4 regions of the Streptomyces sp. W16 genome follow, and region 3 is predicted to be linked to each of the others. Evidence: riboswitches for the same ligand, from Rfam matches in the RefSeq annotation. Region 3 holds a riboswitch; each other region holds the start of a gene.
What was found. Region 3 has a riboswitch for cyclic di-AMP ahead of R6V09_RS15070 (M23 family metallopeptidase). Riboswitches for the same ligand answer to the same signal wherever they lie in the genome.
Positions count from the first base shown of each region.

Region 1: linked by a shared signal. The riboswitch ahead of R6V09_RS10050 (transglycosylase family protein) and the one ahead of R6V09_RS15070 (M23 family metallopeptidase) in region 3 are both predicted to bind cyclic di-AMP.
Region 2: linked by a shared signal. The riboswitch ahead of R6V09_RS34805 (C40 family peptidase) and the one ahead of R6V09_RS15070 (M23 family metallopeptidase) in region 3 are both predicted to bind cyclic di-AMP.
Region 4: linked by a shared signal. The riboswitch ahead of R6V09_RS18500 (M23 family metallopeptidase) and the one ahead of R6V09_RS15070 (M23 family metallopeptidase) in region 3 are both predicted to bind cyclic di-AMP.

Region 1 is NZ_JAWOAI010000053.1:17,343-22,542, reverse strand. Features, by position in the region: gene R6V09_RS10060 (cytochrome P450 family protein) at 1-1,133, shown strand, start outside; gene R6V09_RS10055 (LysM peptidoglycan-binding domain-containing protein) at 1,324-2,313, shown strand; cyclic di-AMP (ydaO/yuaA leader) riboswitch at 2,513-2,686, shown strand; gene R6V09_RS10050 (transglycosylase family protein) at 2,696-3,394, shown strand; gene eno (phosphopyruvate hydratase) at 3,687-4,973, shown strand; gene R6V09_RS10040 (FtsB family cell division protein) at 5,093-5,200, shown strand, end outside.
Region 2 is NZ_JAWOAI010000345.1:4,684-9,883, forward strand. Features, by position in the region: gene R6V09_RS34795 (glyceraldehyde-3-phosphate dehydrogenase) at 1-638, shown strand, start outside; gene R6V09_RS34800 (DUF1996 domain-containing protein) at 730-2,826, opposite strand; cyclic di-AMP (ydaO/yuaA leader) riboswitch at 3,161-3,334, shown strand; gene R6V09_RS34805 (C40 family peptidase) at 3,343-4,935, shown strand; gene R6V09_RS34810 (hypothetical protein) at 5,142-5,200, shown strand, end outside.
Region 3 is NZ_JAWOAI010000092.1:7,595-12,794, forward strand. Features, by position in the region: gene R6V09_RS15060 (M16 family metallopeptidase) at 277-1,641, shown strand; gene R6V09_RS15065 (M16 family metallopeptidase) at 1,638-3,026, shown strand; cyclic di-AMP (ydaO/yuaA leader) riboswitch at 3,229-3,395, shown strand; gene R6V09_RS15070 (M23 family metallopeptidase) at 3,409-4,164, shown strand; gene R6V09_RS15075 (GntR family transcriptional regulator) at 4,353-5,048, shown strand.
Region 4 is NZ_JAWOAI010000123.1:5,247-10,446, forward strand. Features, by position in the region: gene R6V09_RS18490 (PrsW family intramembrane metalloprotease) at 1-1,097, shown strand, start outside; gene R6V09_RS18495 (aldo/keto reductase) at 1,115-2,059, opposite strand; gene R6V09_RS18500 (M23 family metallopeptidase) at 2,125-3,132, opposite strand; cyclic di-AMP (ydaO/yuaA leader) riboswitch at 3,144-3,300, opposite strand; gene R6V09_RS18505 (PP2C family protein-serine/threonine phosphatase) at 3,490-4,647, opposite strand; tRNA gene R6V09_RS18510 (tRNA-Met) at 4,760-4,833, opposite strand; gene R6V09_RS18515 (alginate lyase family protein) at 4,886-5,200, opposite strand, start outside.

The DNA.
Region 1 (5,200 bases), on a different contig from region 3:
CCGACGCCAAGCACGCCCTCGCCGACCCGCGCCTGTCCAAGAACCCCGCGCATCACGACGAACCGGCCCACGCCAAGGGCAAGACCGGTATCCCGGGTGAGCGCAAGGCCGAGTTGATGACGCACCTCCTCAACATCGACCCGCCGGACCACACCCGTCTCCGACGGCTGGTCAGCAAGGCGTTCACACCCCGCCGGGTGGCCGAATTCGCGCCGCGCGTGCAGGAGTTGACGAACGATCTCATCGACCGGTTCGCGCAGACCGGCTCCGCCGACCTCATCCACGACTTCGCCTTCCCGCTCCCCATCTACGCCATCTGCGACCTGCTCGGCGTCCCCCGCGAGGACCAGGACGACTTCCGGGACTGGGCGGGCATGATGATCCGCCACGGGGGAGGACCGCGCGGTGGAGTCGCCCGGTCCGTCAAGAAGATGCGCGGCTATCTCGCCGACCTCATCCACCGCAAGCGCGCGGCCCTCGCCGACAGCCCGGACCCACTCCCCGGCGAAGACCTCATCTCCGCCCTCATCCGCGCCTCCGACCAAGGCGAGCACCTCACCGAGAACGAGGCCGCGGCGATGGCCTTCATCCTGCTCTTCGCCGGCTTCGAGACGACCGTCAACCTCATCGGCAACGGCACCTACGCCCTCCTCACCCACCCCGAGCAGCGCGCCCGCCTGGAGAAGTCCCTGGCCGCGGGTGAACGCGAACTCCTCGAAACCGGCGTCGAGGAACTCCTGCGCTACGACGGCCCGGTGGAGCTGGCGACCTGGCGCTTCGCCACCCGCCCGCTCACCCTCGGCGGGCAGGACATCGCGGCCGGCGACCCCGTACTCGTCGTACTGGCCGCGGCGGACCGCGATCCGGAACGGTTCGCCGATCCCGACGTCCTCGATCTGGGACGGCGTGACAATCAACACCTCGGCTACGGCCACGGCATCCACTACTGCCTCGGCGCCCCGCTCGCCCGGCTGGAGGGGCAGACCGCGCTCGCCACGCTCCTCACCCGCCTGCCCGACCTTCAACTCGCCGCGGATCCGGCCGACTTGCGCTGGCGCGGCGGGCTCATCATGCGTGGACTGCGCACCCTGCCCGTGGAGTTCACCCCCCGAGCGGGCACGCCAACCCCGTAAACCTGGACCGAACAGGCCATCTCGCCCCGTAAACCCGAAGATGACAGTTCCTCAAGTCTGTGATCTTCACGTGATCTACGTGGCATTAACTTGTGACAAGTGATCGACTGCGGCTACGTTCACGTACCAGCGCGGCGCCCCGCAGCACCCGCCGCGCGGTCCCCCCGCCGTCACGCGAAAGGCCCTCCGCATGCTCTCCGGGAACGGTCGTCACCGTCGCCCCCGTCAGGCTCCGGCAATCCTCGTCGCGGCCGGCGTGACCGGCTCCGCCATCGCCATCCCCCTCCTCGGCGCCGCAGCCGCGAACGCCGCCGACGGCACCACCTGGGACAAGGTGGCCCAGTGCGAGACCGGCGGCTCCTGGAGCGAGAACAGCGGCAACGGCCACTACGGCGGGCTGCAGATAACCCAGGACGACTGGGACAAGTACGGCGGCGAGGACTACGCCCCGACCGCCGACCTCGCCAGCCGTTCCCAGCAGATAGCCGTCGCCGAGAAGATCCTCGACGCCAAGGGCACCTCCGCGTGGATCACCTGCGCGCTGCTCTCCGGCCTCACCACGACCTCGGGTTCGGCGAACGTCGACACCGGCGTCGCGAGCGACTCGCCGTCGGCCAGTGCGACGGACTCCTCGGGTTCCTCCGACTCCTCCGACTCTTCGGGGGCCTCCGGATCGTTCGGGCTGTCCGACTCCGGCAACACGGAACCGACTCCGTCCGATTCGTCCGACTCCTCCGGCGGTGACTCGCAGAGCCCCACGCCCTCCGCGACGGACAACCCCACCAAGTCCGACAAGTCCACCACTCCTTCGACGGACGACGGCTCGGCCACCGCGTCCCCGAAACTCGACGAATCGGACAACTCGGAGCAAGCGGTGGGCAAGTGGAGCCTTGTCGACACCGGCGCGCTCGGTGACTCCTCCGAGCAGGCGGGCGACCAGGGGGTTGAGCAGCAGAGCACCGGCAAGCATCGAGGAGCGAGCGCCGAGGAGAGCACGGAGAGCGCGGTGACGCAGTCGTACACCGTCCGCGCCGGCGACTCCCTCGCGTCCATCGCCGACTCCCTTGGCTTCGAGGGCGGATGGCGCGCGCTCTACGCCGAGAACAAAAAGGTGATAGGCGCCGATCCGTCCGCTGTCGTCGCCGGTCAGACCTTGGACGTCAGTGCTGAAACGGGCTGAAAGTAGCAGCAAAACAGCGGGAGTTCACGTCACGCTTCGCGCCGAATGTCCGCTTTGGTGAAAGTGTGGGATGAGTCTCAGAAGCCCTGATCGTCTTTGAAATTCCGCGGTTTCCCTGTCTACGGTCAAGGCCGCTCGTCACCACGAGCCCCGGCTGCCGCACACGCCGAGTCCTGCCAGCGGCTTCCGGGAACATTCGTCGCGTCAAGCGCCGTAGGCAGGAGCGGGGGACCCAAGGTAAGTGCCGGGCCCGGGAGTTGAGAGACGACCGGAACCGGCTTGGGGTTAAGTCGCGCACCGAGAGGTGTGCGGCCGGGCAACTCACACGGCCCGAACCCGACAGCTCACCTCGCAGGCGTCGGTGAGGGGATTGGGATCTTCCATGCTGTTTTCCGGCAAGGGCAAGCACCGTCGTCCGTCCAAGGCCACCCGCGTCGCCACGCTCGCCGGCGTGACCGGTGTCGCCATCGCCGCCCCGCTCATGGCGGCCGGCAACGCCTCCGCGGCCACCGCCTCCGAGTGGGACACGGTCGCCAGCTGCGAGTCCGGCGGCAACTGGTCCATCAACACCGGCAACGGCTACTACGGCGGCCTGCAGTTCTCCGCCTCGACGTGGGCCGCGTACGGCGGCACCGCCTACGCCTCCACCGCGAACCAGGCCTCCAAGTCCCAGCAGATCGCCGTGGCGGAGAAGGTTCTCGCCGCCCAGGGCAAGGGCGCCTGGCCCACCTGTGGCACCGGCCTGTCGAGCGCCGCCTACTCCGGCGGCAGCTCCAGCTCGTCGAGCAGCTCGAACAGCTCCTCCAGCTCTTCGAAGACCACCACCGAGCGCTCCACGTCCGACACGACGGCCTCCCGCTCCGCCGAGCGCCCGGCCGCCAAGAAGACCGTCTCCACCCCGACCGGCAAGAAGGTCAAGAAGGGTGACGGCGAGTACAAGGTCGTCAAGGGCGACACCCTCAGCTCCATCGCCGAGAAGCACAAGGTGAAGGGCGGCTGGCAGCAGCTGTTCAAGCTGAACAAGAGCATCATCGACGACGCCGACTTCATCTACCCGGGCCAGCAGCTGCACCTTAAGTAGCTCTCAGCTGAACCACAGCGCCCTCACAACCGTGGACTCCATCATGGAGACCTCGTGAGGGTCACCCCCGTCCCCCACGGGCTCCCCGCTCCGGTGCGTGTTCCCCCGTACGCACCGGGGCGGGGCTTTTTGCGTCCTCTTCAGCGAAGCGTTTTGTTCCGTTCGGAAACAATTTACTCTCGGTTCTGTCCAACAGGCGGCCGAGCGGATGGCCAATCGCCCCGAGCCGGTTAGGCTCGTCTCGCAGAGCCGCTGCGGTGTTGCCGTAGCCGCGTCAGACCCCATGAAGGAGATGCTCGTGCCGTCCATCGACGTCGTCGTAGCCCGGGAAATCCTGGACTCCCGAGGCAACCCCACGGTCGAGGTCGAGGTCGGCCTCGACGACGGCAGCACGGGTCGTGCCGCCGTTCCGTCCGGCGCCTCCACGGGTGCTTTCGAAGCCATCGAACTGCGTGACGGCGACCCCAACCGCTACGGCGGCAAGGGTGTCGAGAAGGCCGTACTCGCCGTCATCGAGCAGATCGGCCCGGAGCTCGTCGGCTACGACGCCACCGAGCAGCGCCTGATCGACCAGGCGATGTTCGACCTGGACGCCACCGACAACAAGGGCTCGCTCGGCGCCAACGCCATCCTCGGCGTCTCCCTCGCCGTCGCGCACGCCGCGTCCGAGGCCAGCGACCTCCCCCTCTTCCGCTACCTCGGCGGTCCGAACGCGCACCTGCTGCCCGTTCCGATGATGAACATCCTGAACGGCGGCTCGCACGCCGACTCGAACGTGGACATCCAGGAGTTCATGATCGCCCCGATCGGCGCGGAGTCCTTCTCCGAGGCGCTGCGCTGGGGCGCCGAGGTCTACCACACCCTCAAGAAGGTGCTGAAGACCAAGGGCCTGTCCACCGGCCTCGGCGACGAGGGCGGCTTCGCCCCGAACCTGGAGTCCAACCGCGCCGCGCTCGACCTCATCATCGAGGCCATCAAGCAGGCCGGTTACATCCCCGGCGAGCAGATCGGGCTCGCGCTCGACGTCGCCGCGTCCGAGTTCTACAAGGACGGCAAGTACGAGTTCGAGGGCAAGTCCCGCTCGGCCGCCGAGATGACCGAGTACTACGAGGAGCTCGTGGCGGCCTACCCGCTCGTCTCCATCGAGGACCCGCTGTACGAGGACGACTGGGCCGGCTGGAAGGTCATCACCGACCGCATCGGCGACAAGGTCCAGATCGTCGGCGACGACCTCTTCGTCACCAACCCGGAGCGCCTCGCCCGCGGCATCGAGGAGGGCACCGCCAACGCCCTGCTCGTCAAGGTGAACCAGATCGGCTCGCTGACCGAGACCCTGGACGCCGTCGAGATGGCCCAGCGCAACGGCTTCAAGTGCATGATGTCCCACCGCTCCGGCGAGACCGAGGACACCACCATCGCCGACCTCGCCGTCGCGGTGAACTGCGGCCAGATCAAGACCGGCGCCCCGGCCCGCTCGGACCGCGTCGCCAAGTACAACCAGCTGCTCCGCATCGAGGAGATCCTCGACGACGCGGCGGAGTACGCGGGCCGCAGCGCCTTCCCGCGCTTCAAGGGCTGACCTCACCAAGTCCCCCCGGGGTTCCACCGGGTCAATCCTTAGCCAGTCGTACGTACGTCCCCGCACCCGGTCCCGTACCGTGTGCGGGGACGTACGCACGTGTGAAGGGGAGGCGGGACATGGCCGTGAAGGACCGGGACCGGTTCTCCACCGCGACCAGGCTCAAGCTGCTCGGCGAGCAGACGGCGGCCCGTGTCTACCGCTCCCAGACCAAACGGCAGGCCCGC
Region 2 (5,200 bases), on a different contig from region 3:
ACGGCGTCAACCACGACACGATCAAGCCGGACGAACAGATCCTGTCCTGCGCGTCCTGCACCACCAACGCGATCGTCCCGCCGCTGAAGGCGATGGCCGACGAGTACGGTGTGCTGCGCGGCCATGTGGAGACGGTCCACTCGTTCACCAACGACCAGAACCTGCTGGACAATTACCACAAGGCGGACCGTCGCGGCCGTTCGGCGCCGCTGAACATGGTGATCACCGAGACCGGTGCCGCGTCCGCCGTCGCCAAGGCGCTGCCCGACCTCAAGGCGCCGATCACCGGCAGCTCGATCCGCGTCCCGGTGCCGGACGTGTCGATCGCCATCCTCAGCCTGCGGCTCGGCCGCGAGACCACCCGCGCCGAGGTCCTGGACCACCTCCGCGATGTCTCGCTGACCTCGCCGCTCAAACGGCAGATCGACTTCACCACCGCCCCCGACGCGGTGTCGAGCGACTTCATGGGCTCACGCCACGCCTCGATCATCGACGCGGGCGCCACCAAGGTCGACGGCGACAACGCGATCCTCTACCTCTGGTACGACAACGAGTTCGGCTACTCCTGCCAGGTCGTCCGGGTCGTCCAGCACGTCTCCGGGGTCGAGTACCCGACGTATCCGGCACCGGCTGTCTAAGGCCTTCCGCCCCGGCGCGCCGAACATGTGACGGCCCGGCCACCCCCAAGTCGGGGCGGCCGGGCCGTCGTTGTCACAGACGTGCGTTGTGTCAGCGTGTACTGCGCTTACCTCGGTACAGCACCACGAACCCGGCGACGAGCAGCAACGCTCCGGCCACCGCGGGCCACAGATTCGCGCCGGTCTCCGCCAGCCCGCCCTGCGCCTGCGGCTGATTCGGGCCTACGGCGGCGTAGCTCTCCCCGCCCGAGGACGAAGCGGGCGGTGTCGTCGCGGCGCTGCCGACCTCACCGCCGGAGCCGTTGTCCGAACTCCCCTGCGTCTCGGTCGACTTGGAACCTTCGGTCTTCGTGTCGGCCTTGGGAACCGAGACGGCGGTCGTCAGGTCACCGGGGTCGGTGGTCTGGGTGTCGGTGGGCTCGGGGGCACTGGTCTCGGTGTCCGGGGCGCTGGTCGCGGGATCCGCGGTGGCCTGGCCACCGTTGTCGCCGTTCCCGCCGTTGTCACCATTCCCGGCGTTGCCGCCGTTGCCGCCATTCCCCTCGTCGCCGCCGTTCCCGGAGGGCTCGTCGGACGCGGTGGCCGTGGGCGCCGCCGTAGCGGTGTCGGTGGCCGACGGGGACTCCTGCGGCTCACCGGAACCCCCACCGGACCCGGAGCCGCCACCCGAACCGGAGCCGTCACCGGAGCCGGAGCCGGAGCCGTCGCCCGAGCCTCCGGGGTCGTTGTCCGTGCCGGCGCCGCACTTCTCGCCGTTGTTGATGCAGGTGACCATGTCGTTCATCAGGCCCTCGTCGAAGACGTTGATGAAGTCGCCGTGGTCCGTGACGGGCTTGTGCTGCTGCTCGGGGAAGGAGTCCACCGAGAACAGCGGGGTCGTCTTGCCGCCGTCCTGGAGGCTCGGCGCGTCCACGTCGTAGACGATCCGCTGCACCAGCTGCGGAATGGCCTTGAAGCCGTCCGGGCAGGCGCCGTCGGCGGCCTCGAAGGCCACGTGGGTGCGGTGGTTGGCGCTGTCGATGTTGCGGCCGTCCCAGCAGCTCTGGAACTTGAAGGTGCGCACGACGTCGCTGCCCGAGGGGCACAGCGGGTACTTGTCCTTGAGCTGCCGGTCCTCGAACCCGGTGCAGCTCCAGGAGGCGTTGGCGTTGGCGGGGCCGTTCACGAAGGCCTTGGCGTCACCGGTGATGATGCGCAGGAGGCGCGGCATCGCGACGACCTTGCTCTGCGGGTTGCCCTCGAAGGTCAGGGTGACCTGCTTGGCCGTGACGATCTCACCGGCGTTGCCCTCGGTGCCGCCGCCGGGCTTGTCGGCGTCCCGCTCCTGCTTGCCGTTCTGCAGGCGCAACACGGGCCAGTAGTAAGTGGACTTGTCGCCGGGGTTCTCGCAGCTCGTGTCGGCGTTCGCGAGGTCCTGGTCGCTGGCGAAGGCGTTGTTCGACTGGTTGCCGATGTAGTCGTGGAAGTGGTGGGCGCCGTTGGTGACTCCGGGCGCGACGATCACGTTGTCGGAGTTGAACAGGCCGTTCTCGTTCACCCCGCAGGCGGTGACGAACGTGCCGCGCGAGGCACCGGCCTGCTGCTGCGCAGCGTTCACGTTGGGCTGTACGGAGGTGATGTCCGCGTAGTCCGAGGCGACGGGCCCGTTGCTGATCTGCTGGTTGCCCTGACCGCCCTGGCCACTGGCGCTTGCACTCGCGCTCGCACTGGCGCTCTGGTCGTCGCCGTTGCCGTTGCCGTCCTGGTCCCCGGTCTCGTTCGTGGGTGCGATCAGGGTGCAGCCGGCGAGGGCGTCGAGCCCCTCCGGGCGGTCCCCGACGCGGTCGATGGCGTCGTCGATCCGTCCGATCGTCGCCGCCCGCTTCTCCTTCAGCGGATTCATGATCGCGTTGTCCGCGAAGGAGGCGTCCTGGCGTATGGACTCCGTCGAGTCCCGCAGTTTCTGGTAGGCCTCGGTTATCTGCTGGTCCAGATTCGCGAGTTCCTTGTCGACGTCGGTCTTCGCCTCGTCGGGCACCGTCGTCAACTGGGTGCCAATGTCCGGGCAGTCGATCGTCGCACCTCGCGATGCCGCGTCCGGGGACCCTTGTTGGGCGGAGTCACCGCCCCAACCACCTTCGGACGCCGACGCGTAGACGTTCGCCGCCACCAGTCCTCCGCCGCCCAGCATCAGGGCGACTGCTGCCATCGTCGCGCGTCGTGCGCCTGTGGGGCGTCTGCGCGTGTTGCGTGCCAAGGAAGTTGCTCCTACACGTATCGGTCGGCCCGGATCGTCCCGGCATGGAAATCCCCCGACCCAATACGGAAGCGGATCCCGATGTGTTCAACCGCCTCAAAAATTCATAGCGACCTCATATGGATCACCCGACCCGACGGGCCCCTGAGCCCTCGACACACCAGGGCGAGGTAAAGGTCACAAATACGTATCGGACATATCGCGCTTCAACCTTCACACGAGGCACACACGTTGGCTAAGTTGACGTTCAGGCCGTACGACCTACTCCGGCGATCGGCGCCGGGCCGCACGGCTTGCGCCGAGTCCGGCGTGTCGCTCGCGGCAGCCGGAGCCGGGGACCCAACCGAACTTGGGGTGAATCGGCCCAACTGCCCCTCGGGGCAAGGGCCGTAGGGCAAACCTTCCGTGATCGACGCCCGAACCCGACAGCTAACCCGGTAGGCGCGAAACGGAAGGAGCACGTCTGCCATGCCGGCAGAACGACGCACGCGCACCGGAGGCAGTGGCCCCACCGTGGACGACCGACCCAGCCGCGACGAAGTCCAGCGGCGGATCAACTCCCTTTACGACAGGGCCGAGACGGCCACCGGAAACTACAACGCCACGCGCAAGATGTCCGGGGGTCCGCGCCAGCGTGTCGAGCCCCGTCCCAGCGCGTCGCGCCCTTCCGACCCCGCCCTCGACGCCGTCACCAAGCAGTGGTTCGACCGGGCCCGTGCCCAACTCGGCCCGACCGTGCCGGCGATCCTGCCGCCCGGCAGGACTCCCGCCCGTCCGGCGGCCCGGCCCGAGCGAACCGAGCGGCGCCCCGAAGCCGAGAGCGGCGGCCGAGCACTCGAAGCGCAGCCCGGCCGCGCCGTGGCCGAACTGACCGCGGGGGCTGGCGTACCGGAGTCAGCAACCCCTCAACTCGCCGCACCTGTCGCAGAGTTGACCGCCGGCCCCATCGCCGCGCTGCCGCCCGCCGCGCCGCAGGCGCCCCAGATGCCTCAGATCGCCACACCGCAGTCGCCTCAGATGCAGCAGATGGTTCAGATGCCTCAGGCGACCGTCCTCGACCTGCAGCCCGTGCCCGCCATCGAAGTGCCGCCCGCGCCCGCCCTGGAACCGCAGCAATTCGCCGTCGCGGCCGCCCCGGCTCCGGTCTTCGACCCGCTCACCGCGGACCTGGAGCTGCTCCCGTACATCGCCGCACCACGCACCGAGTCCGCCCCGGCCGGTGCTACCTGGCCGCCTCCGGAGACCAGCTGGCCCACCCCGGAGACGACTTGGTCGACCGGGTCGATGCCCATGGTCCCCGAACAGCAGATGTGGTCGACCGGTCAGATGCCCGTCGTGCCCGAGCAACAGGCCTGGGCCACCGGACAGATGCCGATCGTGACCGAGCAACAGACGTGGGCCACCGGCCAGATGCCCGTTATCCCCGAGCAACAGGCCTGGGCTACCGGACAGATGCCCATGGTGACCGAGCAGCGGACCTCCTACTCCACACCGGATCCGGGCTGGCGCCCACCGCAGCAGGAGTGGCAGCCGACTCCGCCCGCCGCCGAGGTCTCCTTCGCCGCGACCCCGGCCGCCGCTCCGGAATTCACCCTGCCCACGGCTCCGACAATGGCCCCCGAGATCATTCTCCCCGCGGCCCCGACCTTCAGCCCGGCGCCCGTCGCGGCCGTACCCGACGCGCTGCAGGACCCGAGCACGCTCAGCAAGACCAGCACCGCACTCGCCTTCGCCCGCGCGCAGATCGGCAGGCCCTGCCTGTGGGGCGCGGCGGGACCGGACGCCTACGACTGCTCCAGCCTCACCCAGGCCGCCTGGAAGGCAGCGGGCGTCCTGCTCCCGCGCACCGCCCAGGAACAGTCGGGAGCGGGCGCCCTCGTCCCCCTCACGGACATCCGTCCCGGCGACCTGATCTTCTTCTACGACAGCATCGACCACGTCGGCCTCTACACCGGCAACGGCCTGATGATCCACGCGCCGAGCCCCGGTACGCCGATACGCGAGGAGTCGATCTTCTACGCCGGTTCCGCCGCCATCCGGGGCGCCGTACGGCCCGCCTGAGCCGCTCGGGGCCGGGTGTTCCCGGCCCCGGTCGCGTGCAGCCCGCTACTCCCGGCGGTCCGTGTCGTTGGTCTGTACGAGTGGTGGAACCCAGGACACGGTCGTAGCGTCGAACGAGAGACGGACGACGACTGTGTCCCGGCAGGCGGGCCCACCGCCGGTGCGGGTGCGGGGCGACGGGTACGAACAGGCGGCCGGGAGCGGACATGTACAAACACACCATGGTCGGAGTCGTCACGGTCTGTGCCGCCGCCCTGCTCGCGCC
Region 3 (5,200 bases):
TCTTGCTGAAGCGTGAACGGGGTCTTGACGTGAACCATTGTGGACCGCGGCACTGACAACGCGGACCAGGACCCGGCGTTGGCCGCTCGGCTCCGTCACCGAAGGCTGCCGCGTGGGTCCACGTGTGCGACAGCCCGCAGGCTACGCGATCTCGCTCTCGGCGTACGTCCGCCGGGAACTTCGCCGACGGTCCGCACGCTTGCATACAGTGGCGGGACGAGCAGGATTTCTGCGGTTCCAGCCAGAGAATCCGCGATCGAAGGGACGTACATGCCCATGGGTCACACGGCCACCGCCGAGGCAGGGTCCGGCGGTCTGACAGCGACCGAACACCGCTTGGCCAACGGTCTGCGCGTGGTCCTCTCCGAGGACCACCTGACCCCGGTCGCGGCGGTGTGCCTCTGGTACGACGTCGGTTCCCGCCACGAGGTCAAGGGGCGTACCGGCCTGGCTCACCTCTTCGAGCACCTGATGTTCCAGGGCTCCGGACAGGTGAAGGGCAACGGACACTTCGAACTCGTGCAGGGCGCGGGCGGTTCGCTCAACGGCACCACCAGTTTCGAGCGCACCAACTACTTCGAGACCATGCCCACCCACCAGTTGGAGCTCGCCCTCTGGCTGGAGGCCGACCGCATGGGCTCCCTGCTCGCCGCCCTCGACGAGGAGTCGATGGAGAACCAGCGGGACGTCGTCAAGAACGAACGCCGCCAGCGCTACGACAACGTGCCCTACGGGACGGCGTTCGAGAAGCTGACCGCCCTCGCCTACCCGGAGGGCCACCCCTACCACCACACGCCCATCGGCTCGATGGCGGACCTGGACGCGGCCACCCTGGAGGACGCGCGCGCGTTCTTCCGCACCTACTACGCGCCCAACAACGCCGTCCTGTCCGTGGTCGGCGACATCGACCCCGAGCAGACGCTCGCCTGGATCGAGAAGTACTTCGGGTCCATCGCGTCGCACGACGGCAAGCCGACGCCTCGTGACGGCGCGCTGCCCGACTCGATGGGCGGGGAGCTGCGCGAGGTCGTCGTCGAGGAGGTCCCGGCCCGCGCCCTGATGTGTGCCTACCGGCTCCCGGAGGACGGCACGCGCGCGTCCGACGCGGCCGACCTCGCCCTCACCATCCTCGGCGGCGGCGAGTCCTCGCTCCTCTACAACCGCCTCGTACGGCGCGACCGTACGGCCGTGGCCGCCGGCTTCGGTCTGCTGCGGCTGGCCGGAGCACCCTCCCTGGGGTGGCTGGACGTCAAGACGTCCGGGGACGTCGAGGTGCCCGTCATCGAGGCCGCCATCGACGACGAGCTCGCCCGGTTCGCCGCGGAGGGCCCCACTGCCGAGGAAATGGAGCGCGCCCAGGCCCAGTTGGAGCGCGAGTGGCTGGACCGGCTCGGCACGGTTGCGGGCCGCGCCGACGAACTGTGCCGCTACGCCGTCCTGTTCGGTGACCCGCAGCTCGCCCTGACCGCAGTAAAGCGCGTCCTGGACGTGACGGCGGAGGAGGTCCAGGAGGTCGCCAAGGCCCGCCTGCGCCCCGACAACCGCGCGGTGCTCGTCTACGAGCCGATCGCGGACGAGGACGACGAGAACGACGAAGCAGCGGCCGAGGCCGGCGACGAGAACGAGGAGGCGGCCAAGTGACCGAGCTCGCCACGATGGAATTCCACCCGCAGCCCCAGGCCGGCGAGGCCAGGCCGTGGGCCTTCCCGGCACCCGAGCGCGGGACGCTCGGCAACGGCCTGACCGTCCTGCGCTGCCACCGCCCCGGCCAGCAGGTCGTCGCCGTCGAGGTGCTCCTGGACGCGCCCCTGGACGCAGAACCGGCCGGCCTGGACGGCGTCGCCACGATCACCGCGCGCGCCTTCTCCGAGGGCACCGACAAGCACTCCGCCGAGGAGTTCGCCGCCGAGCTGGAGCGCTCCGGCGCCACCCTCGACGCGCACGCCGACCACCCCGGACTGCGCCTGAGCCTGGAGGTCCCGGCCTCGCGCCTGGCCAAGGGCCTCGGCCTGCTGTCGGACGCCCTCAGGGCACCCGCCTTCGCGGACAGCGAGGTCGAGCGGCTGGTCCGCAACCGCCTCGACGAGATCCCGCACGAGACGGCCAACCCGTCCCGCCGCGCGGCCAAGGAGCTCTCCAAGGAGCTGTTCCCGGTGACCTCGCGCATGTCGCGCCCGCGCCAGGGCACCGAGGAGACCGTCGAGAAGATCGACTCCGGGGCCGTACGCGCCTTCTACGACCGGCACGTTCGCCCCTCGACGGCCACCGTCGTGGTCGTCGGCGACCTCACCGGCATCGACCTGGACGCGCTCCTCGCCGACACCCTGGGCTCGTGGACGGGCTCGACCGCGCAGCCGCGTCCCGTGCCGCCGGTGACCGCCGACGACACCGGGCGGGTCGTGATCGTGCACCGGCCCGGCGCCGTCCAGACGCAGCTGCTCATCGGCCGTGTCGGAGCCGACCGGCACGACCGGGTGTGGCCGGCCCAGGTGCTCGGCACGTACTGCCTGGGCGGCACCCTCACCTCCCGCCTGGACCGCGTCCTGCGGGAGGAGAAGGGCTACACCTACGGTGTGCGGGCCTTCGGCCAGGTGCTGCGTTCGGCACCCGACGGCACCGGCGCCGCGATGCTCGCCATCAGCGGCTCCGTGGACACCCCGAACACCGGTCCCGCCCTGGACGACCTGTGGACGGTGCTCCGCAAGCTCGCCGAGGGCGGCCTCACCGACGCCGAGCGCGACATCGCTGTACAGAACCTCGTCGGGGTGGCGCCGCTCAAGTACGAGACCGCGGCGGCCGTGGCGAGCACGCTGGCCGACCAGGTCGAGCAGCACCTGCCCGACGACTACCAGGCGACGCTGTATCAGCAGCTCGCCGCGACCGGCACCGTGGAGGCCACCGCGGCGGTCGTGAACGCCTTCCCGGTGGACCGTCTGGTGACGATCCTCGTCGGCGACGCGGAGCAGATCAGGGAGCCCGTGGAGGCTCTCGGCATCGGCGAAGTGACCGTCGTACCGGCGGAGTAGACGCAATAGCGGCACACGCGCGTGGGGAGGCCCTGGTGATGGAAGCGTCACCAGGGCTCCCTATTGTCCGAATTGGGGGAGAGGTTGCCTGTCTGCCCTGTGGCGTGTGCAACAAAAACCGTGATCCGTTTGGGGATTGAAAGTGGCCCCCCTTAGCGTCGGTCCGGCTGTCCGTCAGGCACCGCGCCGCACTCGCGGCACCGGACAGTCATCGCCGAGTCCCCGTACGGCGCGAGCCAGGGGAGCCGGGGACCCACATCAAGAGTCCCTGGGGTGAATCGGACGCCCGCGCGTGTAGCGAGGGGGTCCGTAGGAGACCTTCCTGCTCCGAACCCGTCAGCTAACCCGGTAGGCGAGAAGGAAGGAAAGGACCAGCCACTTCATGGCGTTCACCCGCGCCACCGGGAAGCACCGTCGCCCGAGCCGGACCCACCGCACCACCGTGCGCGCCGCGAGCGTCGCCGCGCTCGCCACCACCGGAGTCGTCGGCACCCTGGCAAGCGCCCCCGCGTTCGCCGCCGAGCCCGCCCCCGAACAGACCGGCCTTACGCCTGTCGTCGCCATCGGCGACTCCGTGGCCGAGAAGATCGACGCCCAGGCCGTCGCGCAGCAGCAGGCCGCCGCCGAGACGCTGGCCGAGGAGACCGCCCGCGCCAAGGCCGCCGCGCAGGCCCAGGCGGCCCGTGTGGCCGAGGCGCGCGCCGCCCGCGAGGCCGAGCGCAAGAGGCTCAACACCTTCGTCGCGCCGGTCGCCGACTCCTATGTGTCCACCGGCTACAAGACCGGTGGCTCCCTGTGGTCCTCCGGCGCCCACACGGGCATCGACTTCCACGCCTCGACCGGCACCAGCGTCCACGCGGTGGGCTCCGGCACCGTCGTCGAGGCCGGCTGGGGCGGCTCGTACGGCAACCAGGTCGTGATCAAGATGGCCGACGGCATGTACACCATGTACGGCCACCTGTCGTCCATCGGCGTCTCCGTCGGCCAGCGCGTCACCCCGGGCCAGCAGATCGGCCTCTCCGGGGCGACCGGCAACGTCACCGGACCGCACCTCCACTTCGAGGCCCGTACGACCGCCGAGTACGGCTCGGACGTCGACCCCGTCGCCTACCTCCGCAAGCACGGTGTGAACGTCTGACGACGCACCGCCGCACTTCCCGAAGCCCTGGCCCGCCCGGCCGGGGCTTTCGGCGTTTCCGGAGCCCTCCTGTCCAAAAAATATCCATGGATTCCGGTCCGCCATCGGAAATTCCCGCTGATTGCAATAGAGTCACGGAACACACGTCAATCGTCGACGTTTCACGGGGATTAAGGCGGAGGTCGGACATGCGTATTCCGGCGCACTCGGTATGCACGGCGATCCGGGACGACATCGTCGCCGGTGTCTACGAGCGCGGCGGCCGGCTCACGGAGGAACTCCTCGCGCGCCGGTACGGCGTCTCGCGCGTCCCCGTGCGGGAGGCCCTGCGCACGCTGGAGGCGGAGGGGTTCGTGGTGACCCGGCGGCACGCGGGCGCGTGCGTCGCGGAACCGACCGAGCAGGAGGCCGCCGACCTGCTGGAGATGCGGATGCTGCTGGAGCCGCTCGGCGCCTCGCGGGCCGCCCAGCGGCGCACCGAGGCCCACCTCAAGGTGCTGCGCGGCCTCGTCAGGCTGGGCCAGGAGCGCGCCAGGAGGGGCAACAGCGAGGATCTGCGCTCCCTGGGCAGCTGGTTCCACGAGACGCTGGCCCAGGCCTCCGGGAGCCAGTCGCTGACCTCGATGCTGACCCAGCTGCGGCACAAGATCGCCTGGATGTACGCGGTGGAGGCACCGGCCAACCCTGTGGAGTCCTGGGCCGAGCACGGGGCCATCGTGGACGCCGTGGCCCGCGGTGACAGCGAGCGTGCGCGGGCGATCACAGCCCTGCACACCGAGCGCGCGAGCACCGCGCACCGGCTGCGCTTTCCCGGCGGGGCGAACGGCACGGAGCGTGTGAGGACTTCGCAACCTCCCGTAAACATGTCGGGTCTCCGGCATTAACACGGGCGCCGTATACAAAGAGGAGATAATTCGCGGGGGATTATTTCTGCTGCCCGTAAGTGGAAATGCGAAGGGCTCGCCCGGTAATTCGGACGAGCCCTTCGCGGTTGCGGTACATCGCTTTTGCGGCGAAAGCACCGTCACCATCAATT
Region 4 (5,200 bases), on a different contig from region 3:
TCGACCCCGGGCCCTGGCGGAACCTCCTCTTCTCCTTCGCCTGGGGCGCCTGCGCCGCCGCGTTGATAGCGATCGTCGCCAACAGCTTCGCCACCAGATGGATAGCGACCGCGACCGCGGACCCCACCAGCGCGGACACCCTGGGCGCCACCGTCATAGCCCCGATCGTCGAGGAATCGGCGAAGGCGGCAGCCGTACTCCTCGTCTTCCTGTTCCGCAGACGGGACTTCACCGGGATCGTCGACGGGGTGGTGATAGCCGGGGTCACCGCCACCGGCTTCGCGTTCACCGAGAACATCCTCTACCTCGGCACCGCCTTCGGCACCGACCAGCTCACCGGCGACCGCGGCTTCACCTCGGTGACCGCGGCGACGTTCTTCGTGCGCATCGTCATGTCCCCGTTCGCGCACCCCCTGTTCACCGTCCTCACCGGCATCGGCTTCGGCATCGCCGCGCTCTCCCCCGACCGGCAGCACGTCCGGCGCGTCCTGGTACCGCTGACCGGACTGCTCCTCGCGATGGGCATGCACGCGGTCTGGAACGGCTCCTCGACGTTCGGCCAGTACGGCTTCTTCGAGGTCTACGGCGCGTTCATGGTGCCCGCGTTCGGTCTGCTGACCTGGCTCGCGGTCTGGACCCGGCAGCGCGAACTGCGTGCCGTGCGCGAGGAGTTGCCCGTGTATGTCCTGGCGGGCTGGCTGACCCCGTCGGAACCGTTCGTGCTCGGTTCGATGAAGGCCCGCCGGCTGGCCCGCGAATACGCCGGCCATCACCTCGGCCGCCCCGCGGCCCGCTCGGTCGCCCGCTACGAGGCCTGCGCGACCTCTCTGGCGTTCCTGCGGCACCGGGCCGCACGGGGCCGCGTGGGCGCCGAATTCGCCGTACGGGAAAGGGAGTTGCTGCACGAGCTGTGGCAGCGGCGGGAGGTTGCGCGGCCCGCGCTGGAGTACGCGGCGCGGCGTATCGCGCCACCGGTGCCGGTGGTGGTGCCGCCGTGGCCCGTGTACGGCGGGAACGGGATGTACGGCGGGCACGGGGTGTACGGGAATCCGGTGTCGTCGTCGCCGTATCCCGCGTACAACCCGTACCGGTCCTGACTGGCCCTCGGAAGGCTCTAGGCCGACGCCTGGGTCAGTTGCTCGATCTCGGCGTCCGTGAGCGCCAGTTCGGCCACGGCCAGCAGTGCGGGCAGTTGGTCCACGGTCCTGGCGGAGGCGATCGGTGCCGCGACCGTGGGCTGGGCGGCGAGCCAGGCGAGGGCAACCGTCGCGACGGACGCGTCGTGGGCCTGTGCGACCTCGTCCAGGGCGGTCAGGACCTTCTGGCCGCGCTCCGATTCGAGGTAGCCCGCGGCCCGCCCGGCCCGCGGGCTGTCCACGGTCGTACCGGGCCGGTACTTGCCGGTGAGGAAGCCGGCCGCCAGGGCGAAGTAGGGGAGTGCCGCCAGGCCGTTCCGCTCGGCCACGTCCCGGAGTTCGCCCTCGTAGGTGTCGCGGGAGACGAGGTTGTAGTGCGGCTGGATCGCGACATAGCGGGCCAGGCCCTCGCGGTCGGAGAGGTCGAGGGAGGCCTGGAGGCGCTCGGGGGAGATGTTCGAGGCGGCGATGTACCGCACCTTGCCCGCCTTCACCAGCTCGTCGAGCGCGCCGACGATCTCCTCGACCGGCACCTCGACCTGGTCGAAGTGGGTGTAGTAGAGGTCGATGTGGTCGGTGTCCAGGCGGCGCAGGGAGGCGTCGGCGGCGGCCCTGATGTTGGCGGCGCTCAGGCCCGGGAAGTCGGGGTGCTGGCTGACCTTGGTGGCGACGACGACGTCGGAGCGGTTGCCGCGGGCCTTGACCCACTTGCCGATGACGGTCTCGGACTCGCCGCCCTGGTTGCCCGGCGCGAACGCCGAGTACGAGTCGGCGGTGTCGATGAAGTTGCCGCCCGCGGCGGCGTACGCGTCGAGTACGGCGAAGGAGGTCGCCTCGTCGGCGGTCCAGCCGAAGACGTTGCCGCCGAGGTTGAGCGGGAAGATCTCCAGGTCGGACCGGCCCAGCTTGCGAAGAGAAGTCATGCTCTACGTCAACAGCCGGGCCGGAACCGGATATTCCAGCGGGTGATCCAGAAGTCTCGGGGACCTCAGGGGTTGAGGCCCTTGCTGCGCAGCCAGGGCGCCGGGTCGCTGGCGGTGGCCGCGCCGTTGATGTGGACCTCCAGGTGGAGGTGCGGTCCGGTCACATTGCCCGTGGCGCCCACGCGGCCGATGACGTCTCCGGTGGCGACCTTCTGGCCGACGCTGACGTTGATCGAGGACTGGTGGCAGAACCACAGCTCGGTGCCGTCGCTGAGGGTGAGGATCGTGCGGTAGCCGTAGGACCCGGCCCAGCCCGCCTCGGTGACCGTGCCGCTGTGGATGGCCTTGATCAGCGTGCCGGTGGGCGCGGCGAAGTCGAGTCCGGTGTGGTAGCCGGAGGACCACATGGAGCCGGCCTGGCCGAAGGTGCCGGTGATCGTGTACGAGCCGACCGGCAGCGTGTACTGCTTGGCCAGCGCGGCGAGCTTGGCGGCCTCGGCCTTCTTCTTGGCGGCGGCCTCCGCGGCCTCCTTGGCGTCGGCGGCCTTCTTAGCGGCGGCCTGCTCGGCCTTCGCGGCGGCGGCGTCGACCTGCTTGGCGACGGCGGCCTCGGCGGCGGCCTGGGACTTGCCGTCGACCTGGAGCTGCTGGAGCTCGGCCTGTTCCATGATCCGGTTGCGCAGCAGTTCGCCCGCGTCCGAGGTGCCCTTGGCGGTCTCGGTGGTGGTCACGCCGACGCTGCTGAGCGCGGTCGCGGAACCCTTGGGGGTGCTGGAGGAGTCGTCCAGCAGATGGCCCACGGAGGGCAGGTCGGGCAGGGAGATGGAGACCGGCGGCTTGCCGGTGTTGGCGCTGGCCATGCCGCCCGCGCTGACGGCGGCTATGACACCGACGCCCAGGACGGTGGAGCTGCGGGCGAATCCCCCGCCACCACGCTGCTTGGCGACACGGTGCTTGCCGCGGTTGGGAGGAACGGTCTCCGCGCTGGGGTTCCACTCCTCCCAGGGGCCCTCGTCGGGGCGGTATCCGCCGTAGACGACCGGGGCTTCTGGGGCAGCCTGGTTTGACGCCACGTGGGCGTGCTCCTTTCCTTCCTTCTCGCCTACCGGGTTAGCTGACGGGTTCGGAGCAGGAAGGTCTCCTACGCGCGTAAACCTGCCGTGTTCCCACGGCTGTCGACGAGCGATTCACCCCAAGTGGTGGTTCCCCGGTTCCCTTGCGGGATTCGGCGCGTGCGCACGGAGCTGTCTCTTGTGACGGCTGGGACGACCGTGCTGCGTTATCGAACGTTAATAGACACGGGCGCCCGATTCCAAGCCCGTTCGCTTGATCATTAACCTTTCCTTGCTGGACGAACGGCCCACCGTCGCCGAAAAACGGGCGAGTTGACCATGTCTTGGAATTCCCACAGGTATTGACGGCATGTCCGGTCATGGATGGCGTACGGCGATCATCGCCATGTCGTCCGTCATGCCGCCCCCGGAGTACCGGCGCACCTCCTTGGCGAGGAGGGAGAGCAACGCCTCGGGGCTGCGGAAGGTCCGCCCGGTCAGCCGCTCCCCGGGGTCGTAGAACACGCCGTGGGAGTCGCGGGCCTCGGACAGGCCGTCGGTGTACAGGAGCAGTGTGGCTCCGCCGGGGAACGCGAACTCCTCGGCCCGGTCGGGCCAGAACCCCAACTCCCCCATCCCGAGCGGCAGTGCGGGCTCCTTGACGAGCAGGGTGTCCACGGTGCCGTCCGCGTGCAGGAGCAGCGGCGGCGGGTGGCCCCGGTCGACGATCCGTACGACGCCGTCGCCGTGCGGGAGTTCGGCGAGGACAGCCGTGGTGAACCCCTCGAACGCGTCGAGCCCGTCGCGCCGGGTGCCCTCGCGCGCCAGCGCCCGCTCCAGCCGCTGCGCGACCGCCTCCAGGGTGGTCTCCTGCTCGGCTGCCTCCCGGAACGCCCCGATGACCACCGCGACGGCCGCGACCGCGCCCATGCCCTTCCCGCGTACGTCGCCGACGACCAGCCGTACGCCGTGCGGGGTGTCCTGCACCGCGTACAGGTCGCCGCCGATGAACGCGCCCTCCTGCGCCGCCTCGTACCGTGCCGCGATCTCGAACCCGCCGATCCGCTCGGCCGGTTCGGGGAGTACCGCGCGCTGGGCGGCCTCGGCGATCTCGCGTACGGAGGCGAGCTGTTCGCTGCTGCGGCGGACGAGGGCGTTGATGAGGACGGCGAGCACGGCGACCGTCGCCACGGTGGCCACCTCGGTGACCGCGTCGGTGCGCAGGAGGATGCCGAGCCTGATGTGGATCGCGAGGACGACGGCGAGGGCGGCCAGGCCGGTGAGCACGGTGCCGCGCCGTGAGTAGAGCGGGGCGGCGACGAGCGGGGCGGCGGTGAAGAACGGGGCCGCCGTGAAGTCCTGCGGGGTCAAGTAGTCGTAGCAGGCCCCGACGATCAGCAGCAGCGCGGGCAGCCGGCGGACCAGGGCGAGGACGCGGGCGGTCCGCCGTCCCTCGTCGGGGCCGAGGCCGGGGTCGGGGACGGGATCGCCGGGCAGCCGCCCGCCGGCTCGCGCATACGGACCCTCCTCCTCCACACGTCCAGTTTTTCCTGGCCGGGGGAGGGCGGCGAGCGGGGTGGGCCGACCGGGGCGGGAGAAACACCAAGGGCCGGAATCCATGTTCTGGATTCCGGCCCTTGGCCTTGAGTAGCGGGGACAGGATTTGAACCTGCGACCTCTGGGTTATGAGCCCAGCGAGCTACCGAGCTGCTCCACCCCGCGCCGTTGTGATTGCAACTATACGCCATCCGCGGGGTCCGATGTCACACAGGTTTCAGTCGGCGGTGTTCCCGGCGTGCGTGAGGGTCTCCCAGGAGACGAAGAGGTCGTCGCTGCCGGCCGGCCGGGTCGTCTCGGCGAGCTTGTGCGCGGCGGGCACCTTCATGCCGAGCCGGTCCTCCAGGTGGTTGAGCGGAACCTCCAGGTCGGGCCCCATGTTCCGGTCGACCCTGCCGCCGCAGAGCCAGGCGGGCGCGGGCTCGCCGAGCTGGTAGCGGGAGTGGAATTCGAGGGCGGCCTTGAGCCGGTCCTTGACCCCGTCGTAGAGGTCGACGCCCTGGTGCCAGGCGGTCTCGGCGATGTGCCCGGT